3 regions of the Thiorhodovibrio litoralis genome follow, and region 3 is predicted to be linked to each of the others. Evidence: predicted binding sites of a transcription regulator. Region 3 holds the regulator's gene; each other region holds the start of a gene.
The links. Region 3 encodes sigma-54, which starts transcription at its own class of promoters, with help from an activator protein. Its sites were predicted from a motif close to TGGCANGNTNCNTGCTT; they were not measured.
Positions count from the first base shown of each region.

Region 1: a site for sigma-54 is predicted at 1,257-1,273, ahead of rsxA (electron transport complex subunit RsxA). Genes of this name have one in related genera too.
Region 2: a site for sigma-54 is predicted at 1,606-1,622, ahead of Thiosp_RS04675 (DUF2202 domain-containing protein). Genes of this name have one in related genera too.

Region 1 is NZ_CP121473.1:4,602,136-4,605,410, forward strand. It holds gene nifL (nitrogen fixation negative regulator NifL) at 1-1,005, opposite strand, end outside; gene rsxA (electron transport complex subunit RsxA) at 1,328-1,903, shown strand; gene rsxB (electron transport complex subunit RsxB) at 1,900-2,523, shown strand; gene rsxC (electron transport complex subunit RsxC) at 2,523-3,275, shown strand, end outside.
Region 2 is NZ_CP121473.1:1,051,021-1,054,295, reverse strand. It holds gene Thiosp_RS04685 (hypothetical protein) at 1-584, shown strand, start outside; partial or broken gene Thiosp_RS04680 (TrkH family potassium uptake protein) at 714-1,211, shown strand; gene Thiosp_RS04675 (DUF2202 domain-containing protein) at 1,673-2,491, shown strand; gene Thiosp_RS04670 (sigma-54-dependent transcriptional regulator) at 2,566-3,275, opposite strand, start outside.
Region 3 is NZ_CP121473.1:4,707,856-4,711,130, reverse strand. It holds gene hprK (HPr(Ser) kinase/phosphatase) at 1-80, opposite strand, end outside; gene Thiosp_RS21480 (PTS sugar transporter subunit IIA) at 88-642, opposite strand; gene hpf (ribosome hibernation-promoting factor, HPF/YfiA family) at 760-1,128, opposite strand; gene Thiosp_RS21470 (RNA polymerase factor sigma-54) at 1,275-2,768, opposite strand; gene lptB (LPS export ABC transporter ATP-binding protein) at 2,981-3,275, opposite strand, start outside.

The DNA.
Region 1 (3,275 bases), 110 kb from region 3:
GCTGATCTGGCGCAAATTATCGACAAAGATCGCCAGCTCGCCGTCTTTATCGCTGAACATGGCCGTGGCGGCGCGGATCAGGTTTAACGGCTGCTCGATTTGGTAAATGGCCGCGCCCAAAGCCTCGCGCACGCCTTCAGTCAGTTGTTGCTCGGCCAGTCGGGCACGCAAATGCTCAAGATGGGCGCGGTCAATTTCGCGCCGGCGCGCAGTGACCTCGTTCGCAAGCAACAAAAGCCGGTGCTCGCCCTGATCGGCGGCACCAAAATAGCCGCGCGCGCTCGCGTCGGATTCGTTCACCGCCACCCCCGAACAAGAGAACCAGCGCAGGGCGCTGCCGCCGGGCGGCATCAGGCTGATCTCGACATCCTTGAAGCCCTCCCCCTCGAGCACGCGCTCGAGCGGATCGAACCCGGCCTGTTCGATCAGCGCCTGGCGCAACCAATTAACGGGCTCTTCGCTACGCAGGTCGCCGAGGAGCTTTTTATACTCCATATTGTCGAGCAGAATTCGTCCCTCGGCATCGAGCAAGACCACCAGTACGGGCGCGGCATTCAGCACCGCTTCAATGCGGGTCTTCTGCGCGCGCAGGTCCACCTCAAGGCGATGCTCGCGGCTCACATCGCGCTGCATGCCGAGGAAGAAGCGAATCCGCCCACCAGCGTCGAGCACCGGGGAGATGGTCAGCTCGGCGAGATAGTCCCCGCCAGCCTTGGTGCGATTAACCAGAATACCACGCCACGTTTGCTTGTCTTGAATGGCGCGCCACAGTTGCCGGTAGATAGTGCTTGGCGTGGCGTTGTTTGACAGGATGGATTCATTGCGACCGATGACCTCGTCACGGCGATAACCGGTGAGCTGCTCGAAGGCCGCGTTGACATAGAGGATGTCCGCCTTGTCATCGGTGATGGAGATGGCCACCGGCGCTTGTTCAACCGCCTCTAAATACACCCGAGGCGGCAGCGGCGAGTCGGCATCGTTCTTGGCGAATTCTTGTGCAGCCACGGGGGTCTCCTCTTGGGTCAGCGTGCCTCGAGTCGCGTCTTGATCTCAGTCGAAGCGTTCAGCCACAGCTTAAAGCAGAAATTGCGCCAGCGTCGAGCAGCCTGCCACGGGGGTCTTTGTCGCAAAGGCGACAAGGGGCTCGCGCAAAGCGCGGGTCGGCTGTGGCGTCCCTGACAATGCTCCGCGCGACCAACCGTCTGTGATAACGCAAGATTGCGCTGAGCGCGCCAATCCCCGCATTCCCACACCCTTGGCACCGGCTTTGCTTGGGTACCCGGAACTGCTTCCCTGAGCCGCTTCGCAATCGCCGCTTTCGCCTGCCATGTCCGATGCTCTGCTGCTAATCCTCGGTACCGCGCTGGTCAACAACGTGGTGCTGGTTAAATTTCTGGGTCTGTGCCCCTTTATGGGCGTGTCCAACAAGCTCGACAGCGCGCTGGGGATGGGCCTTGCGACCACCTTTGTGCTGACCCTGGCTGGCGCGGCGAGCTGGCTGCTGGAGCACTGGCTGCTGCAACCACTGGACCTGGCATTCCTGCGCATTCTCACTTTCATCCTGGCCATCGCCGCCGTGGTGCAGTTTACCGAGATGGCAGTGCGCAAGATGTCTCCCGCGCTCTATCAGGTACTGGGCATTTTCCTACCGCTGATCACCACCAACTGCGCGGTGCTCGGCGTGGCCCTGCTGAATGTGCAGGAAGCGCACGGATTCGCCGAGAGCCTGCTCTATGGCTTCGGCTCCGCGCTTGGTTTCACCCTGGTGATGGTGCTCTTCGCCGGCCTGCGCGAGCGCCTGGCGCTGGCACAGGTACCGGATGCTTTCGCCGGCACGCCGATCGCTTTCGTGGTGGCGGGCCTGCTGTCGCTGGCCTTCATGGGCTTTGCGGGGTTGGCATGATCAGCGCAATCCTTAGTCTGACCGCACTTGGCCTGGGCCTTGGCACCCTGCTCGGCATTGCCGACCGCTTCTTGCGCGTGCAGGGCAACCCGCTTGAGGGCGAAGTGGAGGCGCTGCTGCCCGGCTCTCAATGCGGCCAATGCGGTTATCCAGGCTGCACACCGGCGGCCGCCGCCATTGCGGCTGGAGCAGCCCCCGTCACCTGCTGTCCGCCTGGCGGGCGGGCCTTGGCGGAGGCGCTGGCTGAGAAGCTCGGCGTCTCGCTCGACGCATCCGCGGTGACCGAATCCGAGCCCAGGGTGGCCTTTATTCATGAGCGCTCCTGCATCGGCTGCACCAAGTGCATGAAGCGCTGCCCAACCGATGCCATCATGGGTGCGAAGGACATGATCCACGCCATCTTCGCCGATGCCTGCACCGGCTGCGAGTTGTGCTTCGATGTCTGCCCGACCGAGTGCATCGAGATGCGCCCGATCGGGCAGACACCGCAGAGCTGGTATTGGCCACTGCCGGGCAAGCGCTCTGGCGCCGATGCGCCAGGGACAGACTTGGGTGCGATTACCGACCCAGCCGGCACGCCCGCCATGGCCACGGCCAACACCAGCGGGGGCTCCGTCTGATGCGCTTGTTTCGTATTCGCGGGGGGGTGCATCCGCAGGATCGCAAGAGCCTGTCGGCCGAGCGCCCGATCGAGCCGCTGCCACTGCCGCAGTTGCTGCATATCCCGCTGCAGCAGCACATCGGCGCGGCCGCCAATCCCATTGTTGAGCGCCGCCAGCAGGTTGCCAAGGGCGAGTTGATCGCGCGCGCTCAGGGGCCGGTATCGGCTCCCATCCATGCGCCCACCTCGGGGCGCATCGCCGGCATCGGGCTCTATCCCGCCAATCACCCCTCGGGCTTGTCAGTGCGCACCATCTCTTTGCAGCCCGACGGCGAGGACCGCTGGGCCGCGGGCAGCGAAGAACTTGTGGGCGTTGCCGACCCTTTCGCCCTCGAGCCCGAGGAGATCGCCAAGCGCGTCGCCGCCGCCGGGGTAGTCGGCATGGGTGGCGCCACCTTTCCGGCGGCGGTCAAGCTCAATCTGCGCAACCGCTACGACTTGCATACCCTGGTAATCAATGGCGCCGAATGCGAGCCCTACCTGACCTGCGATGATCGGCTGATGCGCGAGCAGGCTGCCGCCATTGTCGATGGCGCGCGCATCATGGCCCACGCACTGGGCGTCGAGCGCATCATCATCGCGATCGAAAAAAACAAGCCCCAGGCTCAACAGGCCATGCTGAGCGCGGCATCGAGCCATGACCGCGGCCAGGCTGGCGATCAGATCGGCGGCAAAATCGACGGACGCCCCGGTGAACGGGCCAAGATCGAG
Region 2 (3,275 bases), 1.8 Mb from region 3:
CGCCCGAGGCCTCCCGCTATGTCTTCGGCGGCGATCCGGATGATCCCGCCGCAGGCACCGCGCTCAGTTTCACTGAACTGGCGCACGCCCTCGGCACCACCGTCCCCGCCCCCGGCCGCAACGAGCCGCATCAGGCCAGCATCAGCGGCACGGTGCAGGCCGACGGCACCATCGCCGGAGGACCCGGGCGCACCCATTATCTTGACCATGGCGACAGCCGTCTCGTTGTTGACGGCGGTGATGAACGGATTATCGACTTCGGTGGTGCGGATACCTATCAGTTGCCGCCAGAGCTGACGCGCGATGTCACCCTGATCGATAACCAGGTCAGCAGGATTGAGCTGCCCGAGGATACGGCAATCAGCAGTGCGCACTTCCTCGCCGATGGACTCGCAATGACGATTCAGGACCATACCGTCACCCTGCTCGGTGCACCGCAGACCTTCATGTACATGCTCGGCGAGGCGGAGCTGGACTACACAGAGCTGGCCGAGGTTCTCGGTCCCGACAGGGCTAACACGGACGCGCTAAACGTTGCGGCTTCTTTCGCCTCCAACATCGACTGGGACATATTGCCATTGTAAAAGCGGCGGCGGCACGTCTGCCCGAGCCATGCTTGGCGGAGTGCCGCACCGGCTCAGCCCAGGAGTCGATCATGAACAGCGGCATCTATTCGCTGGTTTATCAAGAACTCGCGTGCAAGAGGGTGCCTGATGATTCCAGATCGTCAGCGGCAGGCCTTTTTCGTCGTCACGCTGTTCTGGGCGCTGCTCGGCGCCATTGGTGGCTTGCCCTTCGCACTCGGGCTGCATTTGCAATTCACCGATGCGGTGTTCGAGTCCATTTCCGGCTTTACCACCACCGGCGCTACGGTCATGAGCGACATCGATGCCTTGCCGGCGTCGATCCTCTATCACCGCCAGCAAATCCAGTGGCTCGGTGGCATGGGCATGATCGTGCTGGCCGTCGCGATTCTGCCGCTCATGGGCGTGGGCGGCAGCCAGCTCTATCGCGCCGAGTCCTCCGGAGTCGCCAAGTTCGAGAAGCTCACGCCGCGCATTGCTGAAACGGCGCGCTCGCTGTGGGGTCTTTCTTTCGGCCTGACGCTGGCCTGCGCGCTTGCTTTTTGGGCCGCGGGCATGAGTTTGTTCGATGCCGTCGGTCATGCCTTCGCCACTGTGGCCACCGGAGGCTTCTCCACTCATGATGCTTGACCAGCACCGGCTTTGGCACCGCGACCTTCGGCGAATGGCTGCGGCATATTCCACTCACCCTGGTTATCCTGTCTTTCATCGGCGGCTGCATCGGCTTTTCACCCTGCTGATTCTGTTTCTGCCCGCCTATTGGCGCGGGTGATTCGATCATTCCCTGCGAGCAGTGCTCAAAGCACTTCGCCTGTCTCCTCTTTTGGGCTCATTGAAGATCACATCCGCAGAGGCGGCGTTTTTCAGCTGCCGACCGGCCGGGATGCCGCCTGGGTCGCGGGTCTAAGACGACCCCAGGCTCGACAGCCGGTTTCGACAAAAATGTCGAGCGCCTGCGCGCTTTGTCGAAATCTGAGGCCGGGACATGGCGCCGCAGCGCGCTATGGCGCTGATCCGACGTTGGCATCCTTTGTGCTGTATGCCAAGTACGTTCTCGATACTGAGCGCCACTAAACAAGGAGTCTGATATGCAACATCGTCGTTTTCTCACTACTCTGGGTCTGTCCGTTGCGTTGGTTACCACGCCGCTGTGGGCTGGAATGGGCGCTGGTGGTCAGGGAGCCGGCCACGGAGCTGGACAGGGAGGCGGCCCCGGTGCTGGCGCTGGCTTGGGGGACTGCGATCCCACGACCTGCCTGGCGGCCTTGCCCTATGAAGACGTCGATGCGATCGAAGAGTCGCACCTGGTGTTTATGCGCGAAGAGGAAAAGATGGCGCGCGATCTCTATCTCACCTTTGCCGAGCTCTGGGGCTTGCCGCAATTCGCTAATGTTGCGCTAGCCGAGCAGCAGCACATGGAGTCGGTGAAGTTGCTGATGGACAAATACGCCATCGTTGATCCGATTGTTCAGGATGAGCGCGGTGTTTTCACCAACCCCGATCTGCAAGCGCTCTATAACGACCTGCTCAGTCAGGGACAGGCGAGCGCGACAGAAGCACTGCGGGTGGCGGCGCTGGTCGAGGAAGTCGATATCGCCGATCTGGATTCCGCGCTGGCCGAGATCGACAACCAGGATCTGACCCAGATGTTCAGCAACTTGCAGCGCGGCTCACGCAATCATCTGCGCGCCTTTGCCGGCGCCATCGAGGCACTCGGCACCGCCTACACGGCCCAGTGGCTTGACCAGGAAAGCGTCAATGCGATCCTCGATACTCCGATGGAGCGCGGTGGCCAAGGTGCCGGCCAGGGTCAAGGCCAAGGAGCCGGTCAAGGCCAAGGTGGCGGCGGTCAAGGCCAGGGCGCTGGCCAGGGCATGGGCGCAGGTCCTGGACGCGGCGATTTCTAAACCTCTGAACCTCTGAACCCAAGCCCACAGAGAGTTGAGCGCCGCGCGATCGCATCCAATCGCGCGGCCCCTGCTCAGGGCCGCTGAAGCCCAAACTTCCCCATCTTGTAACGCAGCACCCGCTCGCTGATACCCAATTCCTCAGCGGCGCGGGTCTGCACCCCGTCAGCGCGCTCAAGGGCGGCTTTCAGCAGCTCGCGCTCCAGGCCATCCAGGCGTTCCTGCAAAGATCCCGCAGCACCTGACGCCGCTTCACGGACCTCGCTCGGCAGGTCGGCAGGTCGCAACACCGGCCCGCGTGCGAGGGTCAGCGCCCGCTGCAACAGGTGTTCGAGTTCGCGCACATTGCCGGGATAGTCGTACTTGATCAGGCGGTCGAGAGTCTCCGGCGCCAGGCGCACCGGCGCGCCGCCATGCCGAGTGATGATGTGATCAATCAGCGCTGGGATATCCTCGCGCCGATGGCGCAGCGGCGGTAGCTCGATCTCCAGCACATTGAGGCGAAAGTACAGATCCTCGCGGAAGCGTCCAGCCGCCACCTCGGCGCGCAGATCGCGGTTGGTCGCCGCCAGCACCCGCGCATCCACGCCGACGTCGCGCTCGCCGCCAACTCGGCTGATGCGCTTCTCTTGCAGGGCGCGCAGCAGCTTGGCCTGCAGCGGCAGCGCCAGTTCGCCGACCTCATCAAGAAACAACACCCCGCCGGTGGCCAGCTCGAAGTGCCCGCGATGCTGTTTGGCCGCGCCCGTGAAGGCGCCCTTTTCGTGCCCGAACAGTTCGCTCT
Region 3 (3,275 bases):
GGCGGCTCGAACAACCATTGCAGTTTGAGCGGTTCGCTCAGACTGTCGACGAGACTCTGCAGGGAGTCGATCGGCTTCACGCTGGTCTCAGGAACGCCGTGGGGACCCGTCTGGCGGCGAGCTGGGCAGAGAACTGGTCGGAGAGCTGGCTGGAGAGTTGGCCGGAGAGCTGCTTGGCGCAGCTTCTGCGGGGGCCGCTTCAGTCAGAAGCGCCAGCAGCGCGTCGGGCCCCTCAGCGTCGCGCAGCTTCTGTCGCAGCTGGTCCTGGTTGAATAGCGCGGCAAGGTCGGCCAGCAGCTGCAGATGCATTTCGTTGGCCGTCTCGGGGACCAGCAGCGCGAAGGCCAGGTCGACCGGCTGGTCGTCAATGGCATCGAAGGGAACCGGCTCGCGCATTTGGACGAAGGCGCCAATGGCGTCCGTCACTTCCGCCACCCGCGCGTGCGGCAGGGCGACGCCGTGCCCGAGCCCGGTGCTGCCGAGGCGCTCGCGCTCGAGCAGGCGGTCGAAGACGGACTCGCGGCTGAGCTCAGGCAATTCGCCGACCAGCAGTTCAGCCAGGGTCTCGAGCAGGCGCTTTTTGCTGCTGATACTGGCCGCGCCGAGCACCCGGTGTTCGACGATGAGTTGTGGGGGGAACATGGTTGGTGGCTCTCCCGTGGGAAACAAAAACCGGAGCCGGCATGACCGGCTCCGGTATGAATCAGCTAGAGACTCGAGTGATTTGCGTGCGTGATGCGATGAGTCTCTTGGCTTGGGTTAAGTCTCCGCCGGGTCCTCGCCGGGCGCGGGCTCGCTGGTGGCCGCGAGTTCGGCACTGGCGGCTTTGGCTCCCGGCGCGCGATGACTCTGGCGCTTTTCCTTGTATTTGATCACCTGACGGTCGAGTTTGTCGATCAGTCCGTCAATGGCGGCGTACATGTCTTCGTGCGTGGCGTCGGCAAAAACACTGGCGCCATTGATGAGCAGCGTGGCTTCCGCCTTTTGGCGGAGCTTCTCGACGGTCAGTATGACGTGCGCGTTGATGACATGGTCGAAATGGCGCTCCAGGCGGGAAAATTTATTATCGACATAGTCCTTAAGCGGCTCGGTGATGTCGATATGATGACCTGTGAGCTTGATTTGCATAGATTGTCTCTCCTGGATGATCGAACGCAACGATGGCGGCTACGCCAGCCCTGGGGGATTTCATCACAAAGGAAGCCCTTAGTGAAAATCGCGGTTAGTGAAAACTCCGGTTAGTGAAAATGCCGGTTAGTGAAATCCCCGGGCGGTCAGGCGAGGCGCTTACGCTCGTTTGAGGGCGGTATGCCCATGGCTTCGCGGTATTTGGCGACTGTCCGCCGCGCCACCTTGATGCCTTGATCAGATAAAACATCCGCGATTTTGTTGTCGCTCAGAGGCTTGTTGGGCGTCTCGGCAGCGACCAGTTTGCGGATGAAGGCTCTGATGGCGGTGGACGAACATTCGCCTCCTGAAGTCGTGTTGACATGGCTTGAGAAAAAATACTTAAACTCGAGAGTGCCCCTCGGTGTGTGCATGTATTTCTGCGTGGTGACGCGCGAGACGGTGGATTCGTGCAGCTCGAGTGTCTCGGCGATATCGCGCAACACCAACGGACGCATGGCTTCTTCGCCGAAGTCGAAGAAGTCCTGCTGCAGCTCGACAATTTTGCTCGCGACGCGCAGCACGGTGTCGTTGCGGCTGAGCAGGCTTTTGATGAACCACTGGGCTTCCTGTAGGTGGGATTTCATGCACTGGTTGTCGGCTGCCTTGTCGGCACGACGAATGAGCTGGCGGTAGCTCTCGTTGACGCGGATTCTCGGTGTGGTGTCCGGATTAAGCTCCACTGTCCAACGGCCGTTGCGCCGACGCACGAGTACGTCTGGCTTAATGTACTCGGGGCGCACCTCGGTCACGGCGGAGCCGGGGCGCGGGTTGAGCGAGCGGATCAGACTCAGTGCCCTGGCGAGGTCGTCGTCGCCAAGTTTGGTGCTGCGTCGCATGCTGTCGAGGTCGTTGCGCGCCAAGGCGTCAAAATGGTGCTCGCAGATGGCCAGGGCATGGTCGCGCTGCGGCTGGACGTCAGTGAGCTGACGCAGTTGCAGAATCAGGCACTCGCGCAGATCGCGCGCGGCGATTCCGGCAGGGTCGAAGGACTGAATACGATGCAGCACGGCATCGATCTCGTCGCGCTCCAGATCGGGGTCGTTGAGAATGTCTGGCAGTTCATCGAGGTCGAGACGCAGATAACCATCGGCGTCGATGGCGTCGATCAATGCCTCGGCAACGGCTCGGTCGCGTTCCCCGAAACGGGTCAGGTTGAGCTGCCAGTCGATGTGATCGTGCAGCGTCTGCGGGCGAGAGCGCTGCGCGAAGAGATCGAAGTCATTGCCGTCGCTGCCGTTGTTGCTTGGCGCGCTGCCGCTTGCTGTGTAGCTGTCGAAGGTATCGGCCCACTGACTGTCGGTCGGCAGCTCGGCCGGCATGTCATCGCGCTCAGGGCGCAGGGAGTCGTCGATGCGGGCGTCCTCGATCTGCCGTTCAATGTCACGCGCGGAGATGTCCTCAAGGCCCGTGCCCTGGTCGCCGAGGCTTTGCTCTGGCGGATCATCGTCAGCGCTCTCGAGCATCAGGTTGGATTCAAGCGCCTGCTGGATTTCCTGCTGCAGGTCCAGGGTGGAGAGTTGCAGAAGCTTGATGGCCTGCTGCAGCTGCGGCGTCATCGTCAGCTGCTGGCCGAGGCGCAGTTGAATGGTCTGCTTCATCGCGACGCTTTCGGTCAGACTCCGGCGTGATCAGGCATGAAGAGAAGGGTTCTCGCAGCGAATGAAACTTGCATAGGCATTCTTGATTGTAGCTGATCTTTTCCGCCTCGACGCAAGCTGGGGAGCGCGATCGGCTTTTGTCAGCGCCACGACCGTGGTGGCCTGGGGGCGAATGTGTTCGTGGGAAACGTTAGCAGCGCAACAGCGTCGGCTTACAGGCGGAAATGCTCTCCGAGGTAAACCGTGCGAACCTGGGTGTTGGCAAGCAACTCGGAGGGCGCGCCCTCGGCGATGACTTGGCCGTCGCTGATGATGTATGCGCGATCGCAGATGTCGAGCGTCTCGCGGACATTATGGTCGGTCACCAGCACCCCGATGCCGCGCTCGCGCAGATGAGTAATGATCTTCTTGATATCGACCACGGCGATGGGGTCGACACCGGCGAAGGGTTCGTCAAGCAGCATGATCTTCGGCTCGACCGCCAGGGCGCGGGCGATTTCGAGCCGT